DNA from 2 places in the Alteromonas sp. R7 genome. Region 1 is predicted to be linked to the other one. Evidence: riboswitches for the same ligand, from Rfam matches in the RefSeq annotation. Region 1 holds a riboswitch; the other holds the start of a gene.
The links. A riboswitch is a leader RNA that binds a small molecule or an ion and turns the genes downstream of it on or off. The one in region 1 is predicted to bind thiamine pyrophosphate.
Positions count from the first base shown of each region.

Region 1 (8,561 bases):
GGAATCTCGTATTCGCATGCCGTTACCCGCTGATATTTCACTACCCGCCGTTGGACAAGGTGCCGTAGGTATTGAGTGCCGTAACGACGATGAAGAGCTAATTAAGTTGCTACAGGCGCTGAACCATACGGACACCAATACACGCGTTACTGCGGAACGCGCCATGAACGAGAGATTGGAAGGCGGCTGCCAAGTACCTATTGGTAGCTTTGCCACGCTTGATGGCGATGTGCTGACACTAACCGGCATGGTTGGTAAGCCAGATGGTTCAGAACTGCTCTTTGCTTCTGCTACAGCGTCGCGAGAAAAAGCCGCAGATATTGGTGTTGAAGTTGCGGAATCCCTTCTTGAGCAAGGTGCCGGTGAAATCTTAAAGGCGCTTTATAACTAAGTTATAGTTTGTCGAATGCGTGCAGGTTTACGCAGTAAAATAAAAGGATGAAAATTCGATAGTATGTTGCTGTTTACACGCCCACTGCCAAAGTTAAAAGCAAGTGCTTCTGCCTTTGAAAAAGCCGGAATTGACGCGGTAGGCGTTGCCACGTCTAACATCATTGATATTTCGTCTGAAAGAAAAGCTGCTGCAGAATTTTTAGCGTCAAATGCAGTAAACGCAATTGTTGTTACCAGCGTATATGCTGTAGACACCGTTATTGAAGGCTTACGCGAAACGGCTAACGAATTACCATTGATCATAGCTGTGGGCGATGCCACTGCACGAAAATTACAAGCGGGACTTCAGGCGTTTTCATCGGCGCAGGTTGCTATTCCCGAAGCCCATACATCCGAAGGTATACTGGCAATGCACCAACTTAATGAGGCAAACTGTCAGCATGTCGTTATCATTAAGGGTGAAGGTGGGCGCGACGCCATAGCCACTGGATTAGACGAAAAAGGTATTTTAGTGAATAGCTTTTGCGTTTATAAGAGAGAGCAACTTACAAGCCCAATTTACACAAAACGGTGGAAAATGGGCGAAGTTAGCGGCATTATCGCTACAAGCGAAGCAATGGCACTGCAACTAATTGCGCAATTTGGCCAAGCACTTAAATCTATTAAATGGTTAACAGTGAGCGACCGAATTGCCAAAACCCTTACTAGCCAAGGCATTAAAGAGGTAGCGGTTTGTCAGCGAGCCACCGATCAGGCACTCATCGCCTGGGTAAAGGATAACTGGGAGTATTGAATGGCCAACAACAATGAAAGTAGCCCACAAAAAGAGGAACTCGTGAAAGTGGAAGCTAAAAAAGACGTTATCGAATCTTCTGCCACGCACAGTGAATCAACACCATCGGGTGCTGCTAAAAAGAAATCGTCGGGAAATGGTCTACTGTGGTTTGTTGTAATCATCCTTTTCCTTATTGTGCTTGGTATGGCTGGCGCAGGTTACTGGTATTACATGCAGCAACAGTCGGCAAGCAAGGACTCTGAATCTGCACTTCAAACGACGACCTCTCAGCTAAACACTATTGAGCGTGAGCGCGCTGGTCTTGTTGCCTCTATCGACAAAGTAGCTCGCACCAACCAGACGTTAGAAAGCACGGTAGCCGAGTTAAAAGCGCAAAACGAAAAGCTGACGCTGCAAGCTGAATCGACGCTTGAGCAACTAAATAATATGGAAGGTCGCCGCCCGGCAGACTGGCTCATTGCTGAAGCTGATTACTTAGTTCGCATGGCAGGCAGAAAGCTTTGGTTGGAAAACGACGTACGCACAGCAATTTTGCTGCTAGTTAACGCAGATAAACGCTTAAAGTCGTTGGCCGACCCATCGGTACTTCCGGTTCGCGCAACACTCGCTGAAGACATTCAAACACTTCAACAGCTTAACCCTGTATCACAAAGTTCCGTAGCCCTTGCGCTTACAGGCATGATAGCGCAAATAGATAAGCTACCACTTGATACCTTTGAAAAACCACAAGACGCTAATGCAGAAGACACGACCTTATCGCAGTCTACTGACGACTGGCAAGAGAACCTTGCAAAGGTGTGGCGTTCACTGGTGAACGATTTTCTTACCGTAAAAACCATTGAAGGCCCGGTTGAACCGGTGCTTTCACTGGAAGCGCAGTTTTTAGCAAAAGAACAACTTCGTCTGCAGCTTATGCACGCGCAAACCGCCGCGCTTCAGGGCGATGCAGGGCTTTACAGCCAGTCGCTTCAATACGCTCAAACGTTAATTATTGAAAAGTTCGACACAGAAAAAAGCCAAGTAACGGGCTTTGTAGATGCACTACAAAACCTCATTGCTACTGATGTATCGCGCCCAATACCTACAGAGCTAGTGTCACAAAAACCGCTAGAGCGTCTATTGGATAGCCGCGTTAAGCAAGTGTTCGGACAAGGAGCAAGTGCACTATGAAATGGTTAGCTATTGCCCTTGCGGTATTAGCCGCATTCGTTGTTGCACTAATTGTTGGCCCGATGTTGTTAGGCGATAAGGGCTACGTACTCATATCACTGGGTAACACCGCTGTTGAAATGACGGTGATTAGCTTTTGTATTTTAGTGATAGGTGCCGTCATTGCCTGGTACGTACTATCTCGACTTGTATTGTGGGCGTTAAGCCTGATCACAGGTTCACATAAATGGTTTGGCACCTTAGGTGAGCGCAAACGTAAGCGTGCGTTTTACGACGGCTTACACGCAATGGCTGCAGGTGATTTTGATACGGCTCAAAAGGCGCTAAGCAAAACCACCAACGGCGATTTCGAAGGCGTTAACTATTTGGCGTCAGCGCAAATTGCTTTTGCCAATAACGATTTAGCCAAAGCCCGTTATTTCCTTGTTCAGGCAACTGACTTTCCAAAAGCGAAAGTAGCCGCAACGGTCATGCACGCGCGTATTGATATGGCTGAAGAAAAATACGATGCGGCACTAGAGAAACTTAACGAACTTGACGAGCAAGAGCGCGAGAACAAGCAGGTTGTGCAGTTAAAAGCGCAAATTCTTGCCAAGCTAGGTAAATGGCAAGTACTTCAAGAAAATTTGTCAGGCTGGCGTAAAGCATTGCCCAAAGCAGACTACACTACATGGAGCCAGCGTATTGCCAAAGGTAAGTTTGCGGAAATTGCCAGTAAGCAAGGCGCTGTCGAGCTTAAATCATATTGGGAAACCCTACCCCGCAAGCTTCGTCACGACGATGCTTACCGCGCGGCTTACATTCAACAGTTGCTTGACCAAGGTATGCATGCCGACGCACAGAATTTGCTAGTTGAATGGCAAAAACGTGGCCCGAATAGCGCCCTGTTTCCGCTGTTCACGCAGCTTAATATTCCTGATGCATCGCCATCACTACGACTGCTTGAAAGCTGGATAAAGCAAGACGAAGAAAACGTGTCGCTATACTCCACGCTAGGCCAAGTTGCATTTAACTCAGGCGATGATGTGTTGGCGGAAAAAGCGCTGCTTAAAGCCACTAAAATGAAGTCGCGCAAAGAAGACTTATTGCTGCTGTCTGCAATTAGCGAACGCAAGCACGACACAGCCACTGCACTTCAGCTTTACAAGGAAGGTCAGCAGCTAGCCAGCTAGATGAATATTCATTTAGCTTTCTGGTAGTACTTGTATTACCCGTAAAATTGAAGATATAGTAAAAAGGAATTCTCAATTCGGGTTGTTTCAACAACAACCCGAATTGACTTAAACAACTTGTCGGAGTGCTTCACTGGTAACCCAGTAAGCTGAGACCGCGAAAGTGGGATCCGTAGAACCTGATCAGGCTAATACCTGCGAAGGGAACAAGAAAATACAATGTGCACAATGTTAAACCGTGGTTTAGCGTTGTGAAGCGAAGTTGTTTTGCTGTTGATGATACAGACACACCCATTCCGGTGCTGCTCGTCACTCAAGGTAAACTGTTCAAGTTTATCGCCAAGTCAACATCAACGGTGTAAAGGGCTGCAATCACCAGAACCTTTACCAACAATCTCGCTAAAGTAACGGGATTGTTTCCCTCTACACTTCCACTTTGTATTCTCCTTCACTCCTGACAAGCATTTTTAGAACCTAAATTTACAAGGTAAAATGCTATGTCGAACAGACGCGAACAGCGCCAACAAGCACAACAATTCATTAATGAACTTGCGGGCGAAGCTTACCCAAATTCAACACGCCACTACGAGTGTGGCAGCCGTGACGATATTCGTGTGGCCATGCGCCTTATTCACCAACACGACCGTTTAGTGGGTGGAACAGAAGACAACCCTATTTTAGAACCAAATCCGCCCATTCCTGTTTACGACACTTCAGGCCCCTACGGCGACCCACAAGAAAACATAGATGTGCACAAAGGCCTAGCTCCGCTTCGCCAAAAGTGGATTGAAGAGCGTAGCGATACCCTTGAATTAGAGGGCGTTTCGTCAAGCTTTGCAAAAGAGCGAGAAAACGACATATTTACCGAAGATTTCCGCTTTATTCGCAGCCGCAAACCACTAAAAGCAAAAGCAGGCAAAAACGTAACCCAGCTTCACTACGCAAGACAGGGCATTATTACTCCTGAAATGGAATACATTGCCATTCGCGAGAATATGGGTCGCCAGGCCATTAAAGATGCCGAACTGACGCAGCAGCACAAAGGCGAACACTTTGGTGCGAATTTACCCGATACCATCACGCCTGAATTTGTACGCCAGGAAGTGGCCGCAGGCCGCGCCATTATTCCATGCAACATCAATCACCCCGAGTTGGAACCAATGATTATAGGGCGTAACTTTCTAGTAAAGATTAACGCAAACATTGGTAATTCAGCAGTCACCTCGTCTATTGAAGAAGAGGTAGAAAAGCTGGTGTGGTCAACGCGCTGGGGCGCCGATACCATCATGGATTTATCTACCGGCAGAAACATTCACGAAACCCGAGAGTGGCTGCTGCGAAACAGTCCTGTTCCTCTTGGCACCGTCCCCATCTATCAAGCGCTAGAAAAAGTAAACGGTGTAGCCGAAGATTTAACGTGGGAGATGTTTAAAGACACCCTAATTGAGCAAGCTGAACAAGGCGTAGACTACTTCACCATTCACGCTGGCGTGCTGCTTGAGTACGTACACCTTACCGCAAAGCGGGTAACCGGCATTGTATCGCGCGGCGGTTCGATAATGGCAAAGTGGTGCTTAAGCCACCACCAACAAAGCTTTCTGTATGAGCACTTTCACGATATTTGCGAAATTTGCGCTAAGTACGATGTGGCGCTGTCGCTAGGTGATGGCCTGCGCCCTGGTAGCGTAGCTGACGCTAACGACGACGCGCAATTCTCTGAATTACGTACCCTTGGAGAGCTGACGAAAATTGCATGGGAGTACGATGTTCAGGTAATGATTGAAGGCCCGGGGCATGTGCCAATGCATATGATTAAAGCGAACATGGAAGAGCAGCTTAAGCATTGCCACGAAGCGCCGTTTTATACCCTTGGCCCCCTCACCACCGATATCGCTCCTGGCTACGATCACTTCACTTCAGGTATAGGTGCCGCCATGATCGGTTGGTATGGCTGCGCAATGCTGTGCTATGTAACACCTAAAGAGCATTTAGGCCTACCTAACAAAGAAGACGTTAAACAGGGGCTGATCACCTACAAAATTGCAGCCCACGCTGCCGACTTGGCAAAAGGACACCCAGGTGCACAAATTCGCGACAACGCCATGTCGAAAGCACGCTTTGAATTCAGGTGGGAAGATCAGTTCAATTTAGCTCTCGACCCGCATACTGCGCGCGCTTATCACGATGAAACCTTGCCGCAGGCGTCTGGCAAAGTTGCGCATTTCTGCTCTATGTGCGGCCCTAAATTTTGCAGCATGAAAATTTCTCAGGAAGTGCGCGATGTGGCTAAAAAAGCAGAGCAGCAAGAGTTTGAGAAAGAAAAAGGCATGAAAGAGATGGCCCAGGCATTCAATCAGTCTGGCGCAGAGCTTTATCACACTGCAGATAGCAAGGTAGAGCTACCATGATGGCGAAAGCGTCCATAAACCCTGCATCCAACAACCTCACCACTGCACTTCCTGTAGTGTGGTGTGTGGGAGGTGTGGACTGTAGCGGTGGTGCGGGCGTTACCCGCGACGCCATTACATTGGCCGATCTGAACATCCATGCTTGTGTGCTCACTACACAACTTACCGTGCAATCCAACTCAATCATGCTTAGTAAGGAAAGCATGTGCGCGTCGGCATTAAATCAGCAGTGGCAGGTGCTGTTTGAAGATACCCCGCCACGCGCTATTAAAATTGGCGCTATTGCTAATGATGAGCAAGCGCTGTTGTTGTGTGCACGTATTCAAAAAACATCTAACCCTCGCCCCTTCGTTGTATGGGACCCTGTACTGTCTACCTCGTCAGGTGGCGTGCTGAGTGAGTTAAGCGAAAGCGTAGTTGACGAACTGTTGAATACAGTAGATATCGTTACGCCAAATATCGATGAGCTTGCGTGGCTCACCCATTTGCCAGTTGTTGATGAAGCGAGCTTGCTAAATGCAATCAATCGGCTAAGGGGTAAAGGCGCAAAGAGCGTTTACGTTAAGGGCGGTCACGCCCACTGGCAAAAAAATGTAAGCGATATTTTTGTTTGTGCCTCTCACACTCTTCGTTTTAGCCAGCTGAAATACGCTAACGGCAACCTTCGCGGCACAGGCTGTATGTTAGCCAGCGCATTAGCGGCATTCATTGTGCACGACTACTGCATTGAAGACGCACTTACGCTTGCTAATGCTTACGTCAGCGAAGTTCGTGGCCATACACTACCAAAGCAATGCGCAGCGGCTAACGCAAACGCCATAAGTAACGAATTAACCGCCTACTTTGCACGAACCAACGGCTTTCCCGCAAAACCAGAGAGCTTTCCGCTGGTGACCTTTCACCAACGTGGTGCCACTGCCAATGAAAAAGAGCGGGATAAGGATACCCTTCTTGAAGCCTCGTCTTGTAAAGAAGGCCACTTTCCTGCACTTACTCATACTCATTTAGGCATCTACCCTGTAGTGGATAGCGTGCAATGGATAGCCCGCCTCTGGCCAACGGGCATAAAAATCATGCAGCTGCGGGTTAAACAAGGCTCCCAAGAAGACATTCGTCAGCAAATAAAAGAGGCAATAGAATTGGTGAAACACACCGACTGCCAATTATTCATTAATGACTATTGGGAGCTGGCCATAGAACTCGGGGCTTACGGTGTGCACTTGGGGCAAGAGGATATCGACACCGCAGACCTAAACGCCATCCGTAGTGCGGGTTTACGGCTTGGAATATCAACGCACGGCTTCGCTGAAATTCAACGTGTTCGCGCTTTAAACCCGTCTTACATTGCCCTTGGTCATATCTTCCCCACCAATACCAAAGACATGCCTTCGAAGCCCCAAGGTGTAGCACGTTTAGAAAAGTATGTGCAGCTTTGCGATGGCATTCCCACCGTTGCTATTGGTGGTATTAACTTATCGCGTATAGGCAATGTAGCTAAAACCGGCGTTAGCGGCATTGCTGTGGTAAGTGCAATCACTCAGGCAGCACACCCGCTAAAAGCCTACCAAGCATTGGTTGAGGAGGCTGGGTTTGCTTAGTCATTCAGCTACTCATTCACTTAGTCACTCAGTAGGCCAGCAGTTAGCGCATCAGGATATACGTCGCTACAGCAGACAACTCTTACTTGATTGCATTGATCATGACGGACAGCTTTATTTGTCGAGTGCACACGCCGTTATCGTTGGCTTAGGTGGATTAGGCAGCTTAACCGCCCGCTATTTAGCAGGCGCAGGCGTGGGCAACATTACACTTATAGATGGTGACACCGTCGACATTAGTAATTTGCAGCGCCAGATAAGCTACAACGAAATGCACCTAGGCGAGCTAAAAGCCAAGTCGCTTTACAATGAACTGCGTAAAGTGAACTCGCATTTAAACATACAGTTTAAAAGTTTATTTGCTGATAGTAACAACTTACCAACGTTAATTGCATCAGCCACCTGCGTGCTGGATTGCACCGACAACGTTACGGTACGAAGACAGATAAACCTGGCCTCGTTTCGCGCCTCTATTCCGCTTTTTATTGCAGCAGCCAGTGGGCTTACCTGGCAAGCGCTGAACTTGCCTCAAAACTCAGCCACCTGCGGTTGCTACGAGTGTTTAGTGAATAATGTTGCCATACGCGAGGATTGCGTTAGCAAAGGTGTACTGGGCCCCGTTGTAGGCATGGCAGCATGCCACCAAGCTACCCAAGCCTTGTTATTTCTGGCAAGAGGCTTCGATGCCGATATTAAATGGGGCCAGTACGTAAACGCCCATGCAGGCCAAGGTACGCTGCAAAGTTTCAAGCTTCCCCCCTCTTCTTATTGTGAGGTATGCCAATGACCCAAATTAATATCAACGTGAACAATCAACCAATGAGCGTGATTTCTCCTATATCACTTAGTGAATTAATTGCCCTTAAACAATTGAAAGACGAAGGCACTGCCGTTGCCAAAAACGCGGCTATTGTCAGCAAGCAAGAATGGCCGACGACGTATTTAAGTAACAACGATACGGTGGATATATTTACCCTAGTGGCAGGAGGCTAAAATGCTAACACTCGCAAATCATACCTTCCCT
Region 1 is NZ_JBVTQX010000007.1:224,353-232,913, forward strand. It holds gene hemC (hydroxymethylbilane synthase) at 1-391, shown strand, start outside; gene AC0J2X_RS13320 (uroporphyrinogen-III synthase) at 455-1,186, shown strand; gene AC0J2X_RS13325 (uroporphyrinogen-III C-methyltransferase) at 1,187-2,359, shown strand; gene AC0J2X_RS13330 (heme biosynthesis HemY N-terminal domain-containing protein) at 2,356-3,531, shown strand; TPP riboswitch at 3,643-3,754, shown strand; gene thiC (phosphomethylpyrimidine synthase ThiC) at 4,029-5,939, shown strand; gene thiE (thiamine phosphate synthase) at 5,936-7,537, shown strand; gene AC0J2X_RS13345 (HesA/MoeB/ThiF family protein) at 7,530-8,324, shown strand; gene thiS (sulfur carrier protein ThiS) at 8,321-8,530, shown strand; gene AC0J2X_RS13355 (thiazole synthase) at 8,532-8,561, shown strand, end outside.

Region 2 (8,561 bases), on a different contig from region 1:
ACTATAAGCTGGGAAGCGTATGCTGAGTTCAGATAGTGCTTTGATATACGCGAAACGTATATGCCTAGGAATACAAACACTAGGCCAAGGTGGGGTTTGTCCACTTCATGATTTTAGCGTTTTCTTTTTGTGCGCTGTTTCCATTACTCTTGTCATGCCCGTCATCATTATTTTTTACGGTGTAATAATTTTTGCGGGTTTCTATATGCTCAAACCCCGAGCTCTCATAAAGCGCAATAGCAGTATGGTTACTTTCACGCACTTCTAGCCACATTTCACGCATTGCATTTTTTACCGATGTCTCAATGACAAAATCAACTAAAGCGCGACCTACCCCCTTGCCTCTTGCGCCACTGTCTACCGCAATATCCATCAGCGTAGCTTCATCAACGACTTCAAGCATGATGGCATAGCCAACAATCTTGTCATTTTCAAAGGCAAACACCCCGTAATAGGGTTTGGTGAAACAATCCGCGAAGGTACTTAGTTTCCAAGGCGACACTTGTGCCTCTTGATGGATAGCATGCGCAAGTTCAATGTGCTCGTTAAAGCCTTGTGGCGGTACGATTGTTAACTTCATCGACGCGACTACTGGCCGTTAGCGGAGTGGTTTAATTCGCGTGCTGCGCTGATAAGCTGCGCCCACAGTTCCCGTTTCTGCACAGTTGAGAGTTTTAGCGGTGTGGCTGGCAATATAATGGCCGTTTCGGTTACCGATAGCGTACGGCCAATCATTATGGTGCTAGCCCACTGTGACGGTATACCCAACTGAACACAGGCTAGCTGCAAGTCCTTCAGCCATTGCTGTGATTTAGCTTTCTGTTCGGCACTTAACGGGATACCTTCAGGCGATACCGGCCCTTTTGCGCCAATAGACTTTGTTAAAGACTCTTGCGAGGTAACCGCATTGTCGAAAGACGGCGAAATGTTGTGTGACTGTGAAGCACCTGTTTCGGTTTGCCCTGCTTTCCCGTCATTGTGCGACCCGCCAGGTGTGGAAAGTTTTGCTGCCCCGCCGTCTTTAGGCTTAGCCTTATCTTTCGTGCTACTGCCAACATTTGCCCGCAACTGAGCAAGCCGTGATTGCTTTTCTTCTTGAGATATTGGCTTTGAAGGCGGCTTATTGGTTTGAGCGTTTTGGCTGTAGGGTAACTGTGTCGATGAACTATTTGTACTGCCGACGTTGCGTTGTGCTGCATTGGCGTTGTTTTGTTTCGCTTGGTCTTCCTGCTTTAGCTCAGTGTAGGCGTCTTTGGTGATCCAAACCGGGATCCCCATTTCCTGTAAAACCGCCTGCTGATATGAAGTAAGAGACATTGCGCAAAAACACCTAACGTGGATAGTTCATTGTATTTGTTTAGTTTACTAAAGTTGCAGGCTTGGTTGAATAACTATCGCGTTCTTTTGCTCGGATTGTACCTGCAGTTTAATGCTCAAGCGTTAATTCATAAGCGTTGATTCTTAAGTATTATTCGCGAATTTATAATGCCTAGCCCTTGGTATAAGAGGAAATAAAACAGCTGCAGCAAATTAAGCACTAGCAACAGAAACCAAAAAAATTTAAGAAGAATTTAACAAAGAAACGATTTAGAATTTGAACGTAAACGTTCACAAGAAGAGAAAGTGGCAGGGGTGGAGGGACTCGAACCCCCAACCATCGGTTTTGGAGACCGCTGTTCTACCAATTCGAACTACACCCCTAGCGCGCTGTGCATTATACGGATGACATTAAAAAGGTAAAGCCTTTTTATCACTACCATGCACTGCATGCTTAATTAACACGCAATGCGCTGTTTTTTCAATCGAATAACACCAAATAGGCTTTATCCATCACCTGTGTTTTGTCTTATTGCCCGCTTTTAAACCGACTTCTATACAGCGTCACTTTTAAATGCGGAGCAGTTTATGACAATTAGACCTTATTGGCGTTAAGCGCAGCAAACCACAGGTCATTAGTGATAGCGACAATCTCGGTGTGCAGATCAAATTTCGCTATCGCGTCGTGCTCATCGATATTCATTAGCTTGGCGTAATGCTTAACGAGCTCTCTACTTTCATTGATTTCAAGTTTATTGATAAGGCAGCAACTTGCTAAATCGAAGTAGCGGTTTCCCATGGCGGCATATTCCCAATCAATAATTTTGAGTGAGTTATCTGCGCTCAGTAATAAGTGATTAGTTAGCAAGTCATTATGACATAACACATAGTCGTCATCGTCTTGTTCACTTTTTATTACTTGTTTCCGCAATGATTGGGCTTTTAGATAAAGCTCACTGCTCATATCGAGCTGTGCAACATTAATATAATGCTGCCATCTTGATGCTAAATCTAATGGCCTAGCGGTAATGGGCAAAGAATGAATACGAGCGAGGGTGTTGGCCAGCTCAAGCATTGAAAGCGTCGCACTTTCACTGTGCTCTAGCCACTGCTCAACCCAGATGGTTTCATCATCGCTTAACCATATAGGTTGCGGCGCTACTCCCAACCTATAAAGCTGTTGCTGCAAAGCAAATTGGTGCGCACGATTAACCCCACTAAAGTCATCATCGCCCATCCATTTCACCGCTAAGTCGACAGGGTTATGATCCGACTTTGGTTGCCCACTACTTTGAAGGTTATTTGCAGTCAAGGGTAACTGACTATCTGCGAGCTCTTGAACGCGGTAAACGTGATTTACCGCTCCAGCAGGGTGTGACGAAATTTTCGCACTGTCGCTAAGATTAAGCGCCTTTTGCAGCGTGGCGATGATATCCAACCTGTTCACCTTGTTTTTTATATTGTACTAGCCACTGGTAATACCCAAATACCGCAAAACCAACATAGCCTAAGAACAGGCAAGCAGATAATGCATAACCCACTTGCAGGTATAAATAGGCGGACGCTAAATTGATGAAAAACCAATAAACCCAGTTTTGCAGGATTTTATGCGCCACCATAAATGTTGTGACTACACTCAATAAATTAATGCTCGCATCTAATAGTAGGTACTCACTATTGAACTGTGAGCCTGCCACCTCAGACAGAACCCAAGCGAGCAATAACATACTCGGCACAATGAGCAAATGAGCCCAGAGAGGCCAATGAAGCACTGGCTTAACATCGCCGTCTTCCGCCCCTTTCGACCACTGATAATAACCGTATCCCGCCATTATCATATAAAAGAAGTTAAGCGCAGACTGAAATGGCAAAGTCACCTGCCAAAATAGCCAGGTGTAAATTGCGGTACTCACAAAGGCGCACAGCCAACACCAGCTGTTCTGTTTTGCGGCTAACAGCACATAGGCAATAGCGAGGACAACCGCTACCCACTCTAACAGTGAAGTAGCGGCAATTTGAGAAGTGAACTCAGAAAAAAAGTTAGCCATTAAGATGATTTTCTAGATTGCATGGCATCAAAATTTAAAAACTTAGCAACGAAAATAGCCTGCCCCACTTCTTCATGGGTCCTTTGCATTTCTTCACCAAGTACTTTCATAACCACACCATAGTCACCTGTAACCTGCGTGCTGGTTGAACTTGTTGAAACTGCAATATCACTATAGCTATTTAACCTATCAATGAAATCTTGAATAGGTGGAATGTATTCGTTAACCAATGGGTACAACGACAGTTCAACCATAACTTGCATGTCTGTTTCCTTTTATTTTAAAACGCGTACTTAACAGTAACGCCAAACTGACGACCGTTACCTATTTGGTAATATGGCTCATCGAAGGCATACTCATCGCGAGGGTCGTTGCTGAAACCACCGAATCCACGGGTGTAGTACTCACGATCAAACGCATTTTGTACCCACAGTGATGTCTGCCAATCACCGTGTAACATCACAATCTCCGAATTAACCAGCGTAGTACTTGGCGAGGTTACATCATGGCCGTCAGAAAAACGGTATTCGCTTTTGTAATCTACATCTACACGCAAAAGCATGTTATCTGTAAGTGCGTACTCACTATACAGGTTTGCGGTCCACTTAGGTGATTGAGCCTGTCTTTGCTCAGACACTTCAGTACCGTCTGCAAGCGTATACCCTTCAAAGGTAGCGCTTAGGTAACCAACACTTGCATCAAGCTGCCATGCATCACTAGCAATCCAGCTAAGCTCCAGCTCGGCTCCTTTGTTTGTTCCTAAATCAGCATTATCAATAATATCTACGAACCCTGCCGTACCGTCATCACGAGTGATAACGTCAAAATCGCTCACCTGAGTATCTTTTCTATCCATATAGAAAATTGCAGCACGAGCAATTAGGTCAGGCGTAAGTAATGGGCCCTTAACGCCTACTTCGTAGTTCCAGTTATACTCTTCGTCGAAGAATCGCTGATTGTCATTCACGCGGCTGTCGGGGTTAAAGCCTGCCCCTTTATATCCGCGTGAAATACTGCCGTAATAGAAGTGATCGCCCTGTGTATACTGAAGCGCGACTTTCCCGCCTACCATGGTGGTGTCGAACGCGCGAGTGAGCTGGTTGTTATCAGCGTAATCAAAATCGTAGTTTTCTACTCTTAACCCTGCTACAAGTACTAAATTTTCGTTCAAACGACTTTCAGTCTGAGCATATATAGCGGTCGTCGTAGGCGTGTATTCACTGGCAAAGTCACTATCCAAATAAGTGTACTGACGCAGCAGCTTTTCTTCCGTGCTTTTATAAAATACGCCTATTGTCCAGTCAGTCATACCATCAAAAAGTGCGGCACTGTCAGATGACACGAAACGCATCTCTCCGGTCTGTGTTTCTACATCGCGATAATAGGCGTCAAAAGACGTATAACCCCACGGGTGAAACCCTGTGAATGTCCAGTCTTCATCGTATCCATAAGCAATATTGTGAGAAGCATGGGTGGCAATTAGAATAAAGTCGCCCGCTGCTGTATTGGTTGTAGAGCGCGCGCTAACAGCGTGGGTTTGGTGTTCGTCAAATCCAGGTTCATCAGACAGCGTTTTGTTGTCATTGTCTAGCGAGAATGCATCGTAACCGTTATCGATATCGTACCAGCGATAAGTAAGCGCTAGTGTGGTTCGCTCATCTACACTGCCTTCAACGGCAAAGCGCAGTGCGGTTTCATCGATATTCGCGGTATCGCTTCTATTTAAGAACGTATTTTCTACAAAGCCATCACTGCGATTATGAACCAGCGCAACACGATAGCCCCAATCCGTGTTGATATCATCACCAGTGGCGCCTTCAATACGGTAACTCTCTTTGTTCCCAATGCGGGCTTCAACGTAGTCTGGGGCGTCGCTACCCACGTCATTACTGGAGAGTTTAACCGCTCCGGCCAATGCACCTGTGCCGTATAAGGTAGCCTGAGGTCCGCGATATACCTCTAGTTGTTTAGTATCAAAAATAAGACCTGCCGCAGCAAGGCCTGAAAAATCAAATTCATCGACGATAAAGCTTACAGAAGGATTGATAGGCTCGGCGAACTGACTACGCTCTCCAATACCGCGAATTTGCACGAAGCGGCCGCGAGACGCACCAGCTGCAAAGTTTACGTTTGGAATACTGTTTAGCACACTGTCGATATGGCTCGGCTGTCTACTGCGAAGACGCTCTTGATCTAAAATGGTCGCGCTAGCACTTAACTGGTCGAGTGTAGTTTGACGAAAATCACCAGATACGATGACGCGCTCAATATCTGATGGCGTGCTATCTGAAGTGTTACTTACATTGGTTTGTTGCGCATAGGCCGCAACGGAACTAGCAAGCAGTGAAAGTGTGAAAAGTGTTTTATACATGGGATCTCTTATTCTTATTTAAGAAAAAAGATCCGGGTCTAACGGCAGGTGATAAGGCTATATTGTGAACCATCCCTACGCCGGTATTATCCGGATCAGGTTTAAGGGTTCCCACGAATGTGGATCTCAGACCGAAAACGGACACCCCTTGGTATAGTGTTGCGCTGCTAAAACTAGCAAACTCAACTTCTGCGACGGAGTCTACCAGTTCGATACACGCCGTCAAGCAGATAAGACGTTAAGCTAACGTAAGGTTTTATATATGATATAAGGCGTTGAAAGCTTAGGGCTATTCAGCGTCAATATTCATATTTAGGCGACGTACTTCATCGTCAGTTTGTGCTTTTAAACCTTCCAACGTTTTGCCGTGTGCGGTTGGTTGACGCGTATCAGGGTCAACCTTTACGAAAACGATATCGTCTGCAAAACAGATGGTTTTCTTGGTTGCTTTGTTGCGTACCAAGCAGCTTACGGTAATAGACGTACGGCCTACAGCTTTAGTTTCTAGACCAAACTCTACGATATCACCCTGCATAGCCGGTGATTCGAAACTAATTTCACCAATATGCTTAGTTACCAAGCAATTAGTTTCTAGCTGACAAATAGCCCAAATTGCAGCTTCTTCGTCTATCCATTCTAACGCGCGGCCACCGAACAAAGAATTGGCGTAATTAAGGTCGTTTGGCATAACTAGACGCCGAGAAAGAAAGCGCATTCGAATTCCTCATAATAAATCGCTACTATAGCGTTAGATTATACCGAAAAAACTGATTCATGGCGCTAACTCAATTACGCGAATGGCTATTAGCCCCCTACTTTGAAAATAGCGGCGAAAATGGCTGCAAAAAAAGCTCTCACGCTTCACACTTATCAAACGTGACTTGCCCGCTTCACCGGAGAATGCTTGTAATATCTGGCAATGATGATTTTTGTGAAGCTGCCATACGTAGCGTTCAAGCCTTTGTAGATGAAGTTTCATCTATAAGCGTTGTGAATTTTGCTGGCGATACACTTAAGGGAAAGAACCGCAAACAAGTACTGGGGAGCGAATGTGACATTGCCACATTAGACTGTCGCGATTCATTCAAACCTGGCGACGTGATGGCAGTGGCGGGGATCGTTAAACGCAGTGGTTGTTTAATACTTATTTGCCCTGCATTGAGTGAATGGGTCAACAATATTTCGGTCTCGTTCCTGTCGGAGGGGTTTACGCTTACACAAAGTCGATACCTCGAACGCTTTATAAAGCACCTGCGTAACAACGACTACGTGGCATTTCACACTGAAGAAAAAACCACACTTCCAGATACGGCTATGTACCGCATTAGCCAAGGCGTAACATCAAACGTCTATAGAGGCTCACTATTTAAATCAGAAGAGCAAGAGCAGGCATACAGTCGTTTATATCAAGCACACTCACTTAATAAACTAAACGCGCTGATTACCGCCCCAAGAGGCAGAGGCAAGTCATCATTATTAGGTATATTCATTGAAAGCCTAATCAGACAGGGTAAAAATGTACTGTTAACCAGTGAACGGTTCGATAATGTGAAGAACGTGCTTTCACGTATTCAACAGCACGAAATAGCCGGTGTCAAAACACAACAACCATCCACCGCTAACATTCAAGCCCAACTAAGCCTTGGTGATAAGAATGAGACAGCGACGTTTGGAATTGTAAAATGGGTGCCCCCTGACAGTGCCTTGTTATATACCACAGAAGATGAAAAGTATGACGTTGTAATTGTTGATGAAGCGGCTTCAATCCCCCTCCCGGATGTATACCGGATCATAGCCAACCACAAGCAGTGGGTGCTTAGTACTACGCTTTTGGGTTATGAAGGCTCAGGCAGTGGCTTTATTCACAAACTCATCCCTAATTTACCGCCATCAGCTATCCATTTAAGACTATCAACGCCGTTACGATGGTTCGAACATGATCCCATTGAAGCCTTTTTCAATACGACTTGTTTATTTGAGGACAGAGATGCGGCGCGCAATATTGGCGAGATTAATTTCAAAAACAGTATTAATGCATCGATAGATTACGATTTTTTCATAAGTTCGTTTAAAAGCATTTCCGAAGAGGCGCTTCAGCAAATAATGTCGCTACTTTCATTAGCCCATTATCAAACTACGCCCGATGATATTATGCGCTTGATGGATAGCCCGGATGTACTTGTTGCCATACTTAAATTCAACGACAACGTGATAGGTGCTGCAATCATAAACGCTGAAGGTAGCGACTACCTGAACGGAACCGCATTGGGGATTGCGTCTGGAAAACGTCGTCCTAAAGGGCATTTAGGCGCACAGCGACTTGCTCTGTTGTCTGCTGATGCAAAAACAGCAACGTTTAGATATTGGCGTATTAATCGTATTGCCGTCGATACGGTGGCGCAGAGTAAGGGTATGGGCAGTTACTTGCTACAAAGAGTTAGTAATGAAGCCAAAAAGCAAAGTATTGACGCTATCTGTACTTCTTATGGAACGACACAAAAGTTAGACAGCTTTTGGACAAGAAATGGATTTGAGATTGTGGACTATGGGCGAAAGCCTAATAAAGCCAGTGGCGAAACCAGTGCACTAGCGTTATATCCTCATTCCAACAGAGCAAAAAAACTGCTTTCTGAATTGGTAGCGCTAAAAGAGAGCTTTAAATTCGATAACCAGTTAGACAACGTGCCCATTAGCATACTGACAATCTATGTAGAAAAGTTAGTACATTTTACCCAAGGCACACGCACTTTAGATGATGTTTGGCCGATATTACATAAAATTGCGCGTTATGCAGAGACTTACCCTACACCAAGCGCAAATACTCA
Region 2 is NZ_JBVTQX010000009.1:469-9,029, reverse strand. It holds gene rimI (ribosomal protein S18-alanine N-acetyltransferase) at 80-580, opposite strand; gene AC0J2X_RS14650 (hypothetical protein) at 589-1,317, opposite strand; tRNA gene AC0J2X_RS14645 (tRNA-Trp) at 1,625-1,701, opposite strand; gene AC0J2X_RS14640 (phosphotransferase) at 1,913-2,764, opposite strand; gene pnuC (nicotinamide riboside transporter PnuC) at 2,721-3,365, opposite strand; gene AC0J2X_RS14630 (hypothetical protein) at 3,365-3,628, opposite strand; gene AC0J2X_RS14625 (TonB-dependent receptor) at 3,646-5,736, opposite strand; TPP riboswitch at 5,792-5,895, opposite strand; gene AC0J2X_RS14620 (acyl-CoA thioesterase) at 6,026-6,451, opposite strand; gene AC0J2X_RS14615 (tRNA(Met) cytidine acetyltransferase TmcA domain-containing protein) at 6,511-8,561, shown strand, end outside.
Region 2: linked by a shared signal. The riboswitch ahead of AC0J2X_RS14625 (TonB-dependent receptor) and the one ahead of thiC (phosphomethylpyrimidine synthase ThiC) in region 1 are both predicted to bind thiamine pyrophosphate.